Regions from separate parts of the Nonomuraea sp. NPDC050540 genome, predicted to be linked through region 2. Evidence: riboswitches for the same ligand, from Rfam matches in the RefSeq annotation. Region 2 holds a riboswitch; each other region holds the start of a gene.
What was found. A riboswitch is a leader RNA that binds a small molecule or an ion and turns the genes downstream of it on or off. The one in region 2 is predicted to bind cobalamin.

Region 1 (5,596 bases), on a different contig from region 2:
GATCCGGCTCCCGCCCAGGAACGGAAACGCGGCCGGGGCGTTGCAGGACAGGCCGGGCACGATGACCCGGGCGACGTGCAGGTCCATGCCTGCGACGGTGAGGTCCACGGCGTAGGCCCGGAAGGTCGCCGCGCCCCTGGCGGGCGATCCTGCGGGGTGGCGCAACCGGTCGAGCGTCTCGCCCCGCAGGCGTTCATCCAGGTAGAGCTGGACGTGCAGGCGCACGTCGTTGACCGAACGCCAGCCGCGCCGCAGGTCGTCGAGGTAGCGGCGGTCGGCGCGGCGTGGCAGGTACGGTGGTCCGGGATCCAGGCGCAGCAGCACGCGGCCGGTCTCATAGGTGCCGATGGCCTCGGTGAACGCCTTGGCTGCGGCCTCCTCAGCGGTCTCCCGGCAGGCGCTGCCGAATCCCACGATCCCGCGCTCGCGGTCCTCGACGAAGACCCCGGCGACGATCGCCCCGAATTCCGATGGAATCTCCAGCGGCGTGACCGTCAGCCCGGACGTCGCCGCCTCGCCCAGCGCGGTGGCCAGCGGGCCCGTCTCGGGCACCGGGAGCGGGGCGGCTTCATGGCGGCCGGCCCACCAGAGCGTGACCGCGTCACGTTCCAGCACTTCACGCAGGGCCGCCCGCCTCGCCTGCTCCCGCGTCGGGCCGGCGGCGGTACCGGCCAGGACCGGGTAGTTGGTGTACGGCTCGCCGCGGCGTGGGCCGGTGAAGTAGTTGACGTAGACCAGCGAGGCGGGCACCAGGACCCGCTCCCCCGAGGTCAGGTCCTCGGCGGGCACCCAGGTGATCTCCAGTTCCCGGGTCATCGGGACGAACGGAAAGCCCTTGGCCGCGTACTGGGCGGGAGAATAGAGGGCGAAGTCCCGAGGGTCGAGTGCGGGTTCGGTCAGATCTCGGTGGGCGGCTCGGGTCAGGCCGCCGGGCACCTGGTTGGCGCAATGGCGCTCGATCGCCTCCCCGATCGCGGCCAGGCGAGCTGCGTCTTCGTCACCGAGGGCCGCGCCACCGGTCACCTCTGTCCCTTGAACAGCGGTGTACGAGACCATGCTGGCGACGACAGGGTGGCGTGGCCGGTCCCGGCGCACTTCGCGGATCATGAGCAAGACCTTCCTGGGTGTGCCGGGACCGGGAAATCAGGTCTTACTCGTCGTCGTCCTCACGCCACTCGAACGGCGAGTCCACCGCGGGGGTGTGGGACTTCAGGCAGGTCTGCGGGTCATCGGGTTCGGCGAAACCGTGGTGCGCCATGTGCGTCCTCCTTCGGCATTCTGCACAAGTGATGCAGTTGCGAACTCTTCGCAAGAACTTTAGGCACAGGCTCACCGGGATTTCAAGAATTCATTTGTCCAGCAGGGCGCAGTCCCCGCATTTATCGCCGTCCGGCACCCGGTAATAGAGACAGCACGTGGTGCGCCGGAACGCGAGTTCTGGAGAGGTGAGGGAGCCTTTCCCGGCCAGCCCGCCAGTGGCCAGCAGCAGGTTCACCAGCCGAGCGGCCCGGGGGGCGAGCTCCGGGCGGGCGGTTGCCACGGCACGTCCGGCTTCGGCGACGGCCGAGGCGGCGTTGCCATACAGGAGTCCGGGGGCGACTTTCACCCGCAGGCCGCGCGCGAACGGTTCGAGGTGGCGGCGCACCACCATGTCGTAGAGCAGGGCGGCGACCTGGCCTTCCGTCCCTGCATGCCATCCCGCGAGCGTGGGCAGCCGCAGGCGTGAGTCGTCGTCGGCGCGGTCGAGCCGGGTCAGGTCGGGGATGACTCCGCGGGTGAGCACGGCGCCCACGACAGGCGACCAGAGGCGCGCGGCGTGGCTCAGCTGGGCGATGGAGGCGCCGATGCGCAACTCGGCGGTGTCGTACCTGGCGGCGGTCGCCTCGACCAGATCGGTGAATCCGCGCGCGTAGTCGGCGCTCACGTCGTGCCATCCCGCGGGGTCGCCGCCAAGGTGCGGAGCGAAGAACGAACCGAATTCGGCGATTTCCTCGAGCGTGCTGCGGACGGACTCTTCCGACGCCGCTTCCATAACTCCAGGCTCCATTCTCAAAAAGGGCATGACTAAATGGCCGGACGGCAAATCCGGCAGTTTCTGGAGAGATCAGGGACTACTCACGGCGGGATCGAGCGGCCGACGGCACGCCATCGTTCTTCAGGCGCCATGGCCTGCTCCTCTCCGGGGAAATCCGCCCCAGGTCGTCGAGGAGGCGACCGCGTGAGTCTCCTGGCTCTCGGGTCGAGGCTCGTCCCCGCCTTCCCACCCCTCGGGGAAGGGTGGTGGCGTCGAGGGGATCCGCTCGCCGATCACAGTGGCGGGACCGCGCCGGAGTCACACCGGCTTCCTCAGTCCGCGCTCGCCTTTACCCGGCCATCATGACACGGATCCGGTCAGTTGGGCGGATATGAGGCGGGTGTAGGCGCCATCGCCGGTCAGGAGCCTCATGGGTGCCGGCCTCGGCGACGCGGCGGGATTCCCGTACCACGATGCGGTCGGCGGTCAGGATGGTGGACAGCCGGTGGGCGATGATCAGCGTGGTGCGGTCGGACGGACGGAGGACATGGCGGCCGCGACCTCCTGCTCGCTTTCGGTGTCGAGGCTGGAGACGGCTTCGTCCACGACGAGGATGGGCGCGTCCTTGAGGATGGCGCGGGCGATGGCGATGCGCTGGCGCCGGCCGCCGGACAGGCGGGTGCCGAACTCGTGGGCCTGGGCGGCCGTGGCGGCGGAGATGACGGACTGCGGCTGGGCGCCCTCGCCGCTTCGGCCGACAGGTCCGGGCATGCTGCTGCCTCACGGACTCGCGGTGCCGGCGCAGGATGGCGTCCGGGCCGACCACAAGCCGCAGCCTGTGCAGGACCGCGCGGGGCAGTGAGGTCAGGAGCTCCGCCGGGAAGAAGCGGTCCTCGGGAGCGAACCTCACCCGCGCACCGGCGCCGAGCTGCCGTTCCAAGACCATGACCTGGCCGGACGGGATTGTCGGCAGCCGCAGCGTTCGAGGACGGCTTACGAAATCGACGCCGCGTTGAGCGCGACGCCGAGGCTGGCCGCGGCGAGCATGAACGCGGCGGATGTTCCGACATACCGCTCCGGCTTGCTTCGGGACACCGCATTGGGGATGACGCTGAGCACGGCGAACCCGAACACCGCCCAGGTGCCGATACCCGCGACGGGGTCTGCCACCACGTCGATCCATCCGACACGGTCCACGACCACGACTGCGAACGCGACATAGAGCACCAGCGCGATACCGCTGCCAACCCGCAGTGGTCCCGGTAGGACCCGGTGCCGCCCACCCCATGCCAGGCTCCCCCATGGCGCGCCGCACACGAGGGCTAGTTGCAAGACCGACAGCAGCACGAGGACGACGATGAAGAGGACAACCAGGGCAGGCACCAGTTCGTTCATGAGATCGTCCCTCCAGGGGTCGATACGCATCGCCGGGAAGTCACGATATGTCGCGTTGCACTCCAAGTCAAGATATATCGCGATGACTACGGCAACCTACTCCAGGTTCCCGGTCAGGCCGGCTTGCAGCGAGATGGGTCAGGCGAAGCGGCACCCTCTCCTGAGGGGCGGAGCCGGCGCACGCCGTGCACGGCCAACCTCGCCGTGAGCTGGGCCAACGCATACCTCAACAGGCGCATGGCGGGTCTGCCCCGACCCCACCGACGCGGATGGCCCGGCCGGCCAGGTGATCGGCACCTTTCTCGCTCACGCTCCACCGAGGGCCCTGAGCCTGAGCTCCTGGTCGGCGGCGAGGGCCAGAAGATCGTCGTCGTGGCTGATGACGAGCACGGTGACGCCTTCGGCCGCGAGCTCGCGCATGATCCGCGCGACGGAGTGCAGGTGACGGCGGTCGACGCCGGAGCTGGGCTCGTCGAACACGACGATCCGGCGAGCGCCGAGCCGGGCCGCGGCGACGACCAGGCGTTGCTGCTGCCCGCCCGAGAGGGACAACGGGTGCCGGTCCCGCAGAGACTCGAGGTCGAGGTCACGCAGGAGGCCGCCGACCTGCGGCGCGCCGGACCCGCTGAGCCTGAGCTCGGCGCTCACGCTGTCGGTGAACAGTTGCCGTTGCACGTCCTGCATGACGATGCCGCTCACACGCTGGCGTTCGGCCCGGCCGAGCCGCCGCCCGTCCAGCGACATCTCGCCCTCGTGTCGTTGCAGGCCGGTCAGTACGCGGGCGAGCGTGCTCTTGCCGGCGCCGTTCTGGCCGGTCACGGCGGTGATCGCGCCGGCCGGCAGGTACGCCTCCTCGATGTCGAGCACCCGGCGGCCGCGGAAGGCGCACCGGACGCCGCGCAGGGTCACGCCTGCCCCCGAGTGCCGCGCCGAAGGCGTGCCCGGGTCGACGCTGGGGCCCCGGGCGAAGACGCGGGGTGCCTCCGGACGCCGGACGGGGTCGAGGGAACGCAACCCTTCGGCCGCCAGGGTGTCGTCGTCGAGGGCGGCGAACTCCGCACCCCGCCACTGCGCGTCGACGCGGCCCTCGCGCAGGGCGACGACGCGGTCGGCGACGCCGCGCAGGAAGTGCAGGCGGTGCTCGGCGATGACGATGGTCGCGCCGCTCGCGCGGAGCCGGGCCAGCGTGGCCGTGAAGCGTTCGACCGCGGCGGCGGACAGGTTCGAGGTGGGCTCGTCGAACAGCAGCAACGACGGACCGTGGGCGGCCGCGGCGGCACAGGCCACCTGCTGTTGCTGTCCTCCTGACAGGTTCTGCAGCCTGCGTCCGGCGAAAGGGCGCAGGTGGTGTTCCGCGGCGGCCGCGCTGACGCGTTCCCTGATTCGCTCCGCGGGCTCGCCGAAGTTCTCCATCGCGAAGGCGAGTTCGGCCTCGCACTCGTCGGTGAAGAACTGGCGCCGGGGATGCTGGAGCACGGTGCCGGTGCGGCGGCCGAGCTGGTCGAGCGTCAGGTCGGCGACGGCCTGCCCGTCGAGGTGCACTGCGCCGTCGAGCTCGCCGTCGTGGAAGTGCGGAACGAGGCCGTTCATGAGCCTGAGCGCGGTGCTCTTGCCCGACCCGCTGGGCCCGCACAGCACGACCGTCTCTCCGCGCCGCACGTGCAGGGTGAGGCCGTCGAGCGTGGGGCTTGTCGCGCCGGCGTAGGTCCAGCGCACCCCGTCGATCCGGATCACCACAGGACCGTGGCCGTGCCCAGCGCCAGGGCGACGAGAACGGCCGCGCCGTCGGCGGCGGCGAGCCGTGGCGGGCGCATCGAGCTGGGGCGGGAAGGCGAGCCGAGCCCGCGCAGAAGCGCCGAGGCGGACAGGTCCTCGGCCACGCGCAGGCTCGAGGCGATGAGCGGGACCGTGAAGCGTTCGATGCCGAGCACGGGGTGGCGCAGCATGCCACGCCATCCGCCTATCCCCCGCAGCCGCATGGCGTCGTACACGGCGCGGGCCTCGGCGAAGATCGTCGGCAGGAACCGCAGCATCACGGCCGCGGAGACGGTGATCGCCCTCGGCACCCGGGCGGCGCGCAGCGCCGCCGTCAGCTCCGTGGGAGAGGTCGTGGAGATCAGGTGCAGGGCCACGCCGCCGATGGCGACGAAGCGGACCAGGTACGCGGCCAGGGTCGCGACCATGCCG
Region 2 (5,596 bases):
GCTGGTGCTGGCGCACGCCGAGACCGGCCGGTACGGCGAGGCGATGGACGGGTTCACCGAACTGGCCGACGACACCCGGGGCTTCGCGGCGTTCCCTCCGCACGGCTGGCGGGTGCCGACGCTGAGCCTGCTGGCCGAGTCGTGCGGGAACCTGCACGAGGCCGGCGCGGGCGGGAGCGAGCTGACGGCGCTGGCCGCGCGGGTGTCGGAGCTGTTCACCCCGCACGAGCGGGAGGTCGCGCTGGCCGGGTGGCCGACGGTGCTGATGGGCCCGGCGGCCCGGTTCGGCGCGGTGGCGGCGATGGCCGCGGGCGATCGCGACCTGGCCCTGAGCCGGCTGCGGACGGCGCAGGAGTTCACCGGTGGGATGCGCCCGCAGCTGGCCAGGTTCCGCTACGACCAGGCCAGGGCGCTGGTGCTGGAGGGCCGGCCGGAGGAGGCGGCGCCCCTGGTGGAGAAGGTGCTGCAGACCGCGCTCCCCTGCGGCATGACCTCACTGGCGACACGAGCGCGAGCCCTGCTCGGCCAGCCACCGAACTAGCGCGAGGCCCGTCACCGGCCTAGCGCGAGGCCCGTCACCGGGCCAGCGCGCGGCCCGGCCCGTCACCGGGCCAGGGCCCTGGTCGGTCAGTCATCGGGCCAGGACCCTGGTCGGTCAGTCGCCGGGCACGCTGACCTGGGGCACTCCGGTGCGCGGATGGGGGCGGACCTCGGCCGCGACCCGGTAGACCTCGGCCAGCAGGTCCTCGGTGAGGACGTCGGCGGGCGGGCCGTCGGCCACGAGCCGCCCGCCGTCCATCACGCAGATGCGCGCGCAGAAGGCGGCGGCGAGGTTGAGGTCGTGCAGCGCGACCACGGCGGTCACGCCCAGCCGCCGCACCAGCCGCAGGGCGTCGAGCTGGTGGCGCAGGTCGAGGTGGTTGGTGGGCTCGTCGAGGATCATCGTGCCCGGCTCCTGGGCGAGCGCGCGGGCGATGAGCACGCGCTGCTTCTCCCCGCCCGACAGCCGGTCGAAGGGCGCCTCGGCCAGGTCGGCGACGTCCAGCTCGGTCAGCGCCCCCAGCACGATGCTCCGGTCGGAGTCGTCGTCGCCCTCGAAAGGGCGCTTGTACGGCGTGCGCGCCATCGCCACCACGTCGTGCACGGTCAGCTCGAAGGAGCCCGGCGACTCCTGCAGAACGGCGGCCAGCGTACGGGCCAGCCGTTTGGCCGGCATGCGCCAGATGTCGTCCCCGTCCAGGAGCACCCGCCCGGAGGTGGGCCGCACGGCGCGGTAGAAGGTCCGCAGGAGGGTGGATTTGCCCGCGCCGTTCGGGCCCACGAGCGCGACGAGCTCCCCCGGCGCGGCGGCCAGGGTGACCTCGCTGACCAGGGCCCGTCCGTTCACCACGACGCTCACGCCCTCGGCGCGCAGCTCACCGGGGGTCATCGGGCCGCCTTTCTCCGCATGAGCCACAGGAAGAACGGGCCGCCGGTCACCGCGGTCAGGATGCCGATCGGGATCTCCTCGGGGGCGATGAGGCTGCGGGCGGCGAGGTCGGCGGCGATCAGGAAGGCCGCGCCCATGAGCGCGGCGGCCGGCAGCGCCCGCCGGTGGTCGGCGCCGACCAGCAGCCTGACCACGTGCGGCATCATCAGCCCGACGAACCCGATCGACCCGCTGACCGCGACGATCGCGCCGATCATCAGCGCCACCAGCACGAACATCGCGCCGCGGAAGCGGTGCACGTCCAGCCCGAGCGCGGCGGCGGCCTCCTCCCCCGCCAGCAGCAGGTTGAGCGGACGGCTGACGCCCAGCAGCACGGCGGTGCCGAGCAGCACGGCGGCCGCCGGGATCCAGAGCAGGTCCCAGGTGGTGCCGGCCAGGCCGCCCAGCATCCAGCGCAGCGCCGAGTCGGCCTTGTGCGGGTCGTTGGAGGTGACGATGAGGAAGCTGGCCACGGCCGACAGCACCTCGGCCGTGGCGACTCCGGCCAGCACCAGCCGGATCGTGGTCATCCGGCCGCCCGCTCTGGCCAGGCCGTACACGAGGAAGAGCGCGAGGAGGGCGCCGGCGAAGGCGGCCAGGGGCAGCGTCAGCGCGCCGAACACCGACAGGTTGAGCACCATCACGGCGACCGCGCCGACGGTGCCGCCGGAGGAGACGCCGAGCAGCATCGGGTCGGCCAGCGGGTTGCGCACCAGCGCCTGCAGGGCCATGCCGCAGACCGACAGCCCGGCGCCGACGACCGCGCAGAGCAGCACCCGCGGCAGCCGTACGTCCATGACGATCGTCTCGCGCACGGCCGGCCAGGTGGGCTCGCCCAGCGGCAGCCGGAGCCGGTGCAGCAGGATCGACCAGACCTCCCCGAACGGCAGGCCGACCGAGCCCGCCGCGACGCCCGCCGTCGCGGCCAGCAGCAGCGCGGCGGCGAGCACCGCGAGGATCAGCGGGTACGGCGCACGCCGCACCGCCCGCGTCACTTGAACCGGTCCGGATGGATCTGCCGGGCCAGCGCCTCCACCCCGGCCGGCACCCGCACCCCGAGCACCGCCGACGACAGGGGCAGCACGGCGAACCGCTGCTTCTTGATCGCGGGCACGTCCTTGAGCGCTGGGCTGGCCAGCAGGAACTTCTTCTTGGCCTCGACCGTGGTCTGGCCGTAGTCGTAGATGACGATGACCTCGGGCGCGCGCTCGGCGACCTGCTCGAAGGAGACGTTTCCCCACGCCTTGGGCAGGTCGGCGAAGAGGTTGGCCCCGCCGGCCAGTTTGATCATCTCGTTGCCGATCCCGGCGCCGCCCGCGGTGAAGGCGGTCTTGTCGCCGGAGTCGTAGACGAACACCTTGGCCGGCTCGACGTCGCCGAGCTTTTTCGCAACGCCGTCCAGGACGGTCCGCATGGCGCCGATCTGCCGCTCCGCGCGCTCGCCGACGCCGAAGACGCGGCCGATGGTACGGATCTCCTCCTCGGCCTGGGCCGCGGTGACCGGGCCGTTCGGGCATTCCTCGGAGTTGACGTGGGTGTCGATGCCGGACTTGGCCAGCACGTCCCGGCCGCGGCCCTCCTTGGCGTCGAAGGCGCTCTCGAAGCCGCCGTAGACGAAGTCCGGCTCGGCCGAGAGCAGCGCCTCGAAGGAGGGGTACTCCTTGGCCAGTACCTTGATCCGGTCATAGGCGGCCTTGTACTCGGGCAAGATCGCGTCATCGAGGTAAGCGGTGCCCGCCATCGACTTCTCCAGCCCGAGCGCGAGCATGATCTCGGTGGCGTGCTGGTTGAGCGCGACGGCCCGGCGGGGCGGCCGCTCGTAGGTGGTGCTGACGCCGCAGCTGACGACGGTGACGGGGAACCCCGCGGGGACTCCGGCCGCCTGTTCGGCGGCGGGTGCGGGAGCGCTCGCACAGCCGGCCAGCAGGGCCGAGGCGACGAGCAGGGGTACGAGCGCGCGCGGGCTCGCGGGGAAGGGCATGCCGTCCACCGTTCCTCTCATGGGGAGATCCGCCCCAAGGTCGTGAGGTGGCGACCGCGTGAGTCTCCTGGCTCTCGGGTCAACGCTCACCCCGGCCTTCCCGTCCGCAAGGGCAGTGGCTTCGTCGGGGCTCGCTCGCCGATCACAGTGGCGGGACCGCGCCGGATTCACACCGGCTTCCTCGATCCGCCGTCGCCTATTTCGGGATCTATCGTGGCATATCCGGAGGGCTGCCAACCAGGCCGTACGCCTTCATGATCTACTGACCTGCGGGAATGCCGAGGAGATATTCGGGGCAGCGTGCACCTCATGGGGGAAAATTCTAAGAAGCACGCTATTCGCGCGGCCGCGGCCGCCGCCGCGCTGTTCACGATCACGGCCTGCGGTTCCGGGGGCGCCCAGAACACCGCCGGCCTCGCCGTCCAGAGTCCTGCCACACCGCCGGCCGATCCCAGCGACATGGGCTCGCCGGACGCCGGTACCGGTGCCGACGACGTCAAGAAGGCGGGCGAGGCCGCGCTGGCCGCCGTGGAGGGCACGGTCACCGGCCTGGACTCCGACGAGGGCGTGTGGAAGGTCACCGTCATCGGCGCGGACGGCGCCGAGAGCAAGGTCCGGGTCGACGCGATGACCTGGAAGGTCGTCGGCACGCCGTCGGCGGAGGCCGACGACGACGCGGAGAAGGCCAAGCACAAGGCGCAGGCCGAGGCGGCCAAGACCACCTACTCCGACGCCGCGGAGAAGGTCGCCGGCGAGTACCCGGACGGCAAGATCACCGAGCTGTCCCTGGACAGGGACAACGGCACGGTGGTCTGGGAGGCCGACGTGACCGCCGCAGACGGGACCAAGGCGAAGGTCAAGATCAAGGCGGACGACGGCAGCGTGGTCTCGCCGTCGGCCGAGCCGGAATCGACCGGCTGACGCACATGACGGGCTGAGGAGGCGGCGCTACCCGGCCAGCGCCCGTCGCGCGTAAGCGCGCACGTCCGCGTCCGGATCGCCCAGCGCCGCCTCCAGTGCCGCGCCCGCTTCGGCCGTGTCCGCCCAGCGGGTCAGTGCCAGCACGGCCGCCTTGCGCACGTCGAGGTTCTCGTCCGACAGCGCCGCCACGAGCGGCGCCGGCGCACTGGCGCGGTCGGCGGCGGCGAGCGCGCGGGCCGCGCCCACCCGCACCTGCCACCGCGGGTCGTCCATCGCCTGTACGGCCGCCGCCACCAGCGGCCCGCCCGCACCGGCCGACGACTCCAGGGCGGCGGCCCTGACCAGCGGGTCGGCGTCGGCGGCCAGCGTCTCCAGCACGGGCGCGGGCTTGCCGATGATGCCGAGCCCCTTGGCCACCCAGACTCGTACCTCCCGCGACGGGTCGCCGGCGGCGGCCGCCACCAGGTCCGGCTCGTCCAGCGAGACCAGGCCGCGGATGGCCTCGATGCGCACCCGGTGGTCGGCGTCGGCGATCGCGGCGGCGAAGACGTCTCTGCCGCCCAGGCGCAGCGCGCGCAGCAGGTCCAGGGCGGTGGCGCGGACGAGCGCGTCGCCTCCGGCCAGCGCCGCGTCCAGGTCGAGGGGCGGGCGGAGCACCTCGGCGAGCTCGCGCAGGCCGGTGGCGGCGGCCCGCCGTACCGTGCCGTGCTCGTCGGCGAGGGCGGCGACCAGGGCGGGGCCGGCGCCGTCGGGGACGGTCTCGGTGAGGGTGGCGATCGCGGCCCTGCGCACCTTGGGGTCGGGGTCGGCCAGGTAAGGGGCGAGCTGCTCGGTGGTGGGCTGTTCCTCGGCCAGGCGGTGCAGCTCGAGTATGCGCGGGGAGCGGCGGCCCACGCCGGTGCGCTCGGTGGTGACGGGGGCGGCCCGCCGTACCGGGGCGGAGGTGTGCGCGGCCAGGACGGCGGGGGCGGCGGCGGACGGCGCGAACTCCTCGACCGGGACCAGGTAGGGCTCGACCGGGCGCTTGAGGAACTCCATCGCGCCGTCGGCGCGCTTGCGCAGGTTCAGGTGGAACAGCCACGCGCCGTCGTCGCGGGCGGGCAGGTCGGCGCGGTCGTGGTAGAGGCCCCAGCGGCTCTCGGTGCGGGTGAGGGAGGCGCGGGCGGCCATCTCGGCGCAGTCGCGGATGAAGTCCACCTCGGCGCAGCGCATCAGCTCGTGCGGGG
Region 3 (5,596 bases), on a different contig from region 2:
CCGCTCGGGGTGAGCGTGCTGAGGCAGGCCGGCCCGGCGCCGCGGTGGTGGGCGGTGGCGCTGACCGTCGCGGCCGTCCCGGTGGCCTTCCTACTCGGGCTCAGCGGGTGAGCCCCAGATCTTGGGGTTCTCGTCCGGCTCGGGGAGCTTGGACAGGAGGTCGGCGATGCTGTCCCAGTTGGCGACCCGGACGAGGTCGCCCATGAGGCGTAGGCGTTCGGCGAGCTGTTCGTGGGCCTCGTCCAGATGGACCAGGCCCTTGGCGATCTGGTCGGTGTGGGCCTCGTAGCCGCGGGCGCCGCCGTCGCCCTTGAAGAACGTGACGCCCTCCTGGGTACCGCCCCAGAAGGCGCCGATGGCGGTCAGTTCCGCGGCGGCCCGCCGTACGTGGTCGGCCAGGTCGCGGCGCTCGGTGTCGTAGGCGTCGGCGACGGCGCGCAGCCGGGCGCGGTCGATTTCCATCCTGCTCACCCCGCGGGTTTGTGGGCCATCGTGAAGTAGAGGAGCATCCGGCCTAGCGTTTCCTTCCAGGTCGGGATCAGGTCCTCGCCGCCCTGGCCGTTCATGGCGTCGTAGCTGGGGCCGTAGCCGACGGAGCCGCCGGCCATGCGGCCGATGAAGTACTGCAGGTCGAGGTTCTTGGTCACGGCCCTGGCCGCGGGCATGGCCGCGTCGAAGGCGCCGTAGAAGGCCACCGAGGCGGCGAACTCCTTGAGCGCCTGCCGGGCGTTGTCGCCGAGCGAGCCCGGGTCCTCGCCCCGCGCCGCCTTGACCCCGGCGACCACGCCCACGTCGCCGATGGCGAAGAAGGCGCTGCCGATCGAGTACTCGGTCAGCTTGGCCAGCACGACCCGCGCGACCGCGTGCTCCAGGAGCTTCGACAGCAGCTTCGCCTGCGCCCTGCGCATGAGGAACTGCGTGATCTGGTACGCCGCCCCCGCCTGCCACGGGAACGTGGTGATGAAGATGAAGCTGGCGAGGTTGGCCAAGGCCATGGTCCAGTAGGCGTGCCGTACGGTCTCGACGATCTCGGCGAAGTCGTCGCAGGCCTCGGCGTTCGCCCGGCAGGCGGCGGCCAGTTTGCCCGGGTAGCCGAGGGCCGGCGGCATCGGGTGGAGGCCGGCGGTGACCGTCCTTTTGAAGGCGTCCACCCCCTCGCCGCTGTTGCGCCGCCAGACCGACTCGGCGGCGGGGTAGGTGTTGCCGGAGCTCTTCTCCACGCGTTCGGCCAGCCGTAGCCAGGTGTCTCGGGCCTGGCGGGCGCGGTCGGGGTCGCCTTCCGGGTAGTCGACCGCGAGCATCTGGAAGACGAAGGCGGTGATGCCGAGGGCGCCGAAGCCGTAGATGGAGGCGCGGGTGGGGTTGATCTTCATCGCAGCACGTCGGGGGTGAACGGCTCGGCCAGCGCTCTGGCCTGATCACCGGCGTCGCGGGCGGCCGCGGCGGCGGCCTGGAGGACGGCGGCGGCCAGCTCGTCGGAGCCGAGCCGCATGGCGCGGGGGTCGATGGTGAGCCCGGCCAGGGCGCCGGTCATGGTGGCCTCGGCGACGACCCGGCCCTCGGCGGCCTCACCCCGGCCGCGTACCTGCTCGATCTCTTGCTGGAGTCCCTGGAGTCGGGCGATCTCCCCGTAGAACTCGGCGAACATCCGGTCCAGCTCGTCTGTCATTCGGCCCAACGTAGATCGTGACACCGGTATTGGCAACTGAACTAGTAGGTAAAGCGTCTCACCTCACATTCAACAGAATCCGCCCTTCGTGCGTCTGGGATGTGATGGACAGAAGAAGGGTGAGGCCAGGGTGGACGACTTCGCGGCGTTCGTCGCCGAGCGCGCCGACGCGCTCCTGCGTTACGGGTACGTGCTCAGCGGCAACCCGCACGACGCGGCCGACCTGACCCAGGAGGCGCTGATCAGGCTGCACCGGGCCTGGCCGCGGGTGCGTGGCAAACGCGACCCGGAGAGCTACGTGCGGGTGACCATGGCCAGGCTGCACATCAGCACCTGGCGGTTACGGCGGCGCGAACGGCTCGGCTGGGACCTGCCGGAGACCTCGCACGAGGACGTTCTGCCCTCGGAGTCCGAGCAGGGGCTCTGGCAGGCGCTCGAAGGGCTGCCCAAGAAGCAGCGCGCCGTGCTCGTCCTGCGCTACTACGAGCAGCTGACCGACGCGGAGATCGCCGGGGTGCTCGGCATCTCCCAGGGGACGGTCCGCAGCCACGCCTCGCTCGGGCTGAGCAGGCTCCGCTCGGCGATCGACCGCCCCTCCGCCACGAACGGGAGCGCCCGATGACTCTGGAAGACGAGCTGCGCACCACCCTCGGACACGCCGCCGAGCGCGCGCCACACGCCCCCCAGGGCCTGCCCGCGCACATCGCCGGCCGGTCCAGGCGACGCAGGATCCGCGCGAACGCGCTGATGGCGGCGGTCGCGGTCGCGGTGATCGCCGGAGGGGCCGCGGTGGCGCTGCGCGGCGAACCTCCGCGGCAGCCGATCCCCGCGATCCGTCCCACCTCCACCCCGGCCCGGATCACCGAGGCCGAGCCGGTGGAGAAGGTGTGGCCGGCGGCCGTCACGAAGATCCCCGGCAAGCTGCGCGGCGGCGCGAAGATCCGCCCGCTGAAGCTGATCGGCGACCGGTCCGTGCTGTTCGAGACGTGGGAGAGCCACGAGAAGGCCAACGCGATCTACGCCTACGACCTGGAGGCGCGGACGAGCCGGAAGATCACCAATATCCGTACGCCGAAGGGTGTCTTCGCCAGCAACTGGACGATCGGCACGGACCGGGTCTTCTGGAGCACGATCGAGGACGGCGGCACCGGCCTGTGGTCGGTCCCGCTCGAAGGCGGGAGCACGGAGCGCCTGGCCACCGTGCCGGGACGGGTCGACACGATGGCGGTGGCCGGTGACCGGCTGGCGTTCTCCGTGATGGACGGCGGCGGCGTCTCCACCCTCCCCCTCGGGGGCGGGAAGGTGGAGGCGGTGCGGGGGGCCGAGCGGCACCACATCCTGAGCTGGCCATGGGCGGGGACGCCGAGCGATTACACGCCCAACGGCGAGACCAGCTACGAGGAGATCGTCAACGCCGAGACGGGCGAGACGAACAGGGCGGTGGTGCGCGCGGGCGAGACCTGGGTGCGGTGCGGCGTGCTCACCTGCGTCGGCGCCAGGCCGGACCGGACCGCTTTCATGCGCCTGCGCGACGGCACCCAGGAGCGGGACCTGCCCGAGATCCCTATGCCCGGAATCGCCGCGGACCGGTTCATGACGGTGCGGTTCGACTCGGCCGGCCGCGGTCAGGCGCTGCTCGACCTGGCCACGGGCCGCTCGGGAGACCTCGGCATCCGGCCCGGCGACGATGGCGGGATGCAGGTGGTTCACCCGGGCGTCGGCGACGGCCGGCTCGTGCACTATCCGCTCAAGGGCGAAAACGTGATCATCGACCTCTCGAAGATCACGTGACTGTTGACGAGAACCGGAGGAAAGGATACGTTCCGGTAGATTTCACGGCTGTCAGGGGAAATCCGGTGAGATGCCGGTGCGGACGCGCCACTGTATCCGGGACGTAGATCCCGGGAGCCAGGTCACCTCACGGCCGTGACCTCACCTGTTGGGACGCGTCATCCCTGAGGAGGCCTTGATGAGTGGTGGGACCACTTCGACGTCCGTGCCCTTTCCCCGTTTGCGGCCCTGGCTGCTGAGCGTGCCGTTGTTCCTGTTGATCGCGTACCTGGTCCTGATGGACAACGGCGCGGTCTCACAGACCGGCACCCTGCTCCACGAGCTGATGCACGACGGGCGCCACCTGCTCGGCGTGCCCTGCCACTAGAGGCCGGGCACGATGGTGCGCACCCTTGTGGTCAGAGGCCTGCTCCTGGGCCTGCTGGCCGGACTGTTCGCGGGCGCCTTCGCCTTCCTGGCGGGGGAGCCCCACGTCGACAGCGCTATCGCTTTGGAAGAGGCCGCGGCGGCGGCAGCGCCCGCCGCGCCCGCCGACGATCATCACGGTGAGGAGGCCGAGGTCAGCAGGCCGGTGCAGAAAGCCGGGCTGTTCCTCGCGACGGGCCTCTACGGTCTCGCCGTCGGCGGCATCTTCGGCCTGGTCGTGGCCGGGCTGCGCGGACGGGTCGGGCCCAGGTCGGACCCCGCCCTCGCGTTCGCCGCCGCGGGCACGGCCTATCTGGCGATCGTCCTGCTGCCCTTCCTGAAATATCCCGCCAACCCGCCCGCCGTCGGCGACCCCCACACGATCGGCAGCCGGACCCTGCTCTACGTGGTCATGGTGCTGGTGGGCCTGGCCGCCGTGGCCATCGCGGTCGCCAGTGGGCGCCGGGTCACCGGTGGTCCGTGGGCGCGCTGGAGCGTCACCGTCGTGACCTTCCTCGTGCCGGTGGTCGCCGCGCTGGCGCTGCTGCCGCGGGTCGACGAGGTGCCCGCGGGCTTTCCGGCCACGTTGCTGTGGGAGTTCCGGCTCGCGTCGCTGGGGACACAGCTGGTGTTCTGGGCGGCGTTCGGGGCGCTGTTCGCCTGGGCGGGCGAGCGCGCCGCCCGCCGGACCACCGCCGCCGTCCCAGCCGCCGCACCGAGCTGAGCGGAGTGCTTTTCGTACGGCATGCCAGCACACCAGGCATGCGCACAGCCTGCTTCCCGGCGCCGGAGCAGGCCGATCGCGCCAGCCTGGCGAAGGCCGCCCTTCTGGCCGGGACCGCCGACCTGGCCAGGACGGCGTCATACGCGGGACCCGGCATCCGGCCCGAGCTCCGCGAGCCCGGCGAACTCCGCGAGCCCGGCGTGCCCGGCGACGCGGAGCCCGGTGGGCTTGGGGAGATACTGACGGCCGGGCAGGCGGGGGCGGCGTTCGTCGCGCCGTCGGTGGCCGCGTTGCAGACCGCCTCGGCCATGGGGCTCGCGCCCATCGTGGTCGACGCGCTGGCCGAGGCGGATCACGGCCGGTGGGGCGGCCTGCCGTACACGCGGGTCGCCCAGGAGGAGCCGGACGCGCTCGCGAGCTGGCTCGCCGACCCCGGCGCGGCACCCCACGGCGGCGAGAGCCTCGACCGGATGACGGCGCGCGTCACGGGGTGGCTCGACGAGACGCGGGCCAGGTTCGACGGCCGGCGCGGGCGGCCGTTCCTGGTCATCTGCGACTCGGGAGTCATCCGCGCCGCGCTCGGCCACGCGCTCGGCCTGCCCCCGCTGCACGCCGCCCGTTTCGACCTCGCGCCACTGTCCACCACCGAGCTGGCCGTCACCCGCGGCGGCTGGCGGGTCGCCCACGTCAACCGGGACGCCCTCGAACACCGGAAGGTCACCTCTTGATCGCCACCTACCCGTTCAGCGCGGTCGTCGGGCTCGACGACCTGAAGCTGGCGCTGGTGCTCAACGCCGTCTCGCCCCGGGTGGGCGGCGTGCTCGTCCGCGGGGAGAAGGGCACCGCCAAGTCGACGATCGTCCGCGCGCTGGCCGCCCAGCTGCCGTCGGTGGACGTGGTGGCCGGTTGCCGGTTCGCCTGCGACCCGGCCGCGCCGGACCCGGACTGCCCCGACGGGCCGCACGACCCCGGCGAACACCGCCACCGGCGGCCGGCCTCCCTGGTCG

Region 1: linked by a shared signal. The riboswitch ahead of ACIBI5_RS37890 ((2Fe-2S)-binding protein) and the one ahead of ACIBI5_RS43475 (ABC transporter substrate-binding protein) in region 2 are both predicted to bind cobalamin.
Region 3: linked by a shared signal. The riboswitch ahead of ACIBI5_RS32990 (CbtB-domain containing protein) and the one ahead of ACIBI5_RS43475 (ABC transporter substrate-binding protein) in region 2 are both predicted to bind cobalamin.

What each region holds. Positions count from the first base shown of each region.
Region 1 covers NZ_JBITHA010000014.1:137,213-142,808, forward strand. The annotation lists gene ACIBI5_RS37885 (YcaO-like family protein) at 1-1,107, opposite strand, end outside; gene ACIBI5_RS37890 ((2Fe-2S)-binding protein) at 1,349-2,032, opposite strand; cobalamin riboswitch at 2,200-2,400, opposite strand; gene ACIBI5_RS37895 (ATP-binding cassette domain-containing protein) at 2,531-2,785, opposite strand; gene ACIBI5_RS37900 (hypothetical protein) at 3,008-3,409, opposite strand; gene ACIBI5_RS37905 (ABC transporter ATP-binding protein) at 3,716-5,143, opposite strand; gene ACIBI5_RS37910 (energy-coupling factor transporter transmembrane component T family protein) at 5,140-5,596, opposite strand, start outside.
Region 2 covers NZ_JBITHA010000018.1:172,651-178,246, forward strand. The annotation lists gene ACIBI5_RS43460 (AAA family ATPase) at 1-541, shown strand, start outside; gene ACIBI5_RS43465 (ABC transporter ATP-binding protein) at 656-1,429, opposite strand; gene ACIBI5_RS43470 (FecCD family ABC transporter permease) at 1,426-2,451, opposite strand; gene ACIBI5_RS43475 (ABC transporter substrate-binding protein) at 2,460-3,470, opposite strand; cobalamin riboswitch at 3,510-3,632, opposite strand; gene ACIBI5_RS43480 (PepSY domain-containing protein) at 3,759-4,370, shown strand; gene ACIBI5_RS43485 (fumarate reductase/succinate dehydrogenase flavoprotein subunit) at 4,398-5,596, opposite strand, start outside.
Region 3 covers NZ_JBITHA010000011.1:73,257-78,852, reverse strand. The annotation lists gene ACIBI5_RS33020 (hypothetical protein) at 1-111, shown strand, start outside; gene ACIBI5_RS33015 (hypothetical protein) at 91-462, opposite strand; gene ACIBI5_RS33010 (hypothetical protein) at 468-1,373, opposite strand; gene ACIBI5_RS33005 (YbaB/EbfC family nucleoid-associated protein) at 1,370-1,669, opposite strand; gene ACIBI5_RS33000 (SigE family RNA polymerase sigma factor) at 1,800-2,291, shown strand; gene ACIBI5_RS32995 (hypothetical protein) at 2,288-3,460, shown strand; adenosylcobalamin (AdoCbl) riboswitch at 3,490-3,637, shown strand; gene ACIBI5_RS32990 (CbtB-domain containing protein) at 3,666-3,827, shown strand; gene ACIBI5_RS32985 (CbtA family protein) at 3,840-4,589, shown strand; gene ACIBI5_RS32980 (histidine phosphatase family protein) at 4,628-5,317, shown strand; gene ACIBI5_RS32975 (magnesium chelatase subunit D family protein) at 5,314-5,596, shown strand, end outside.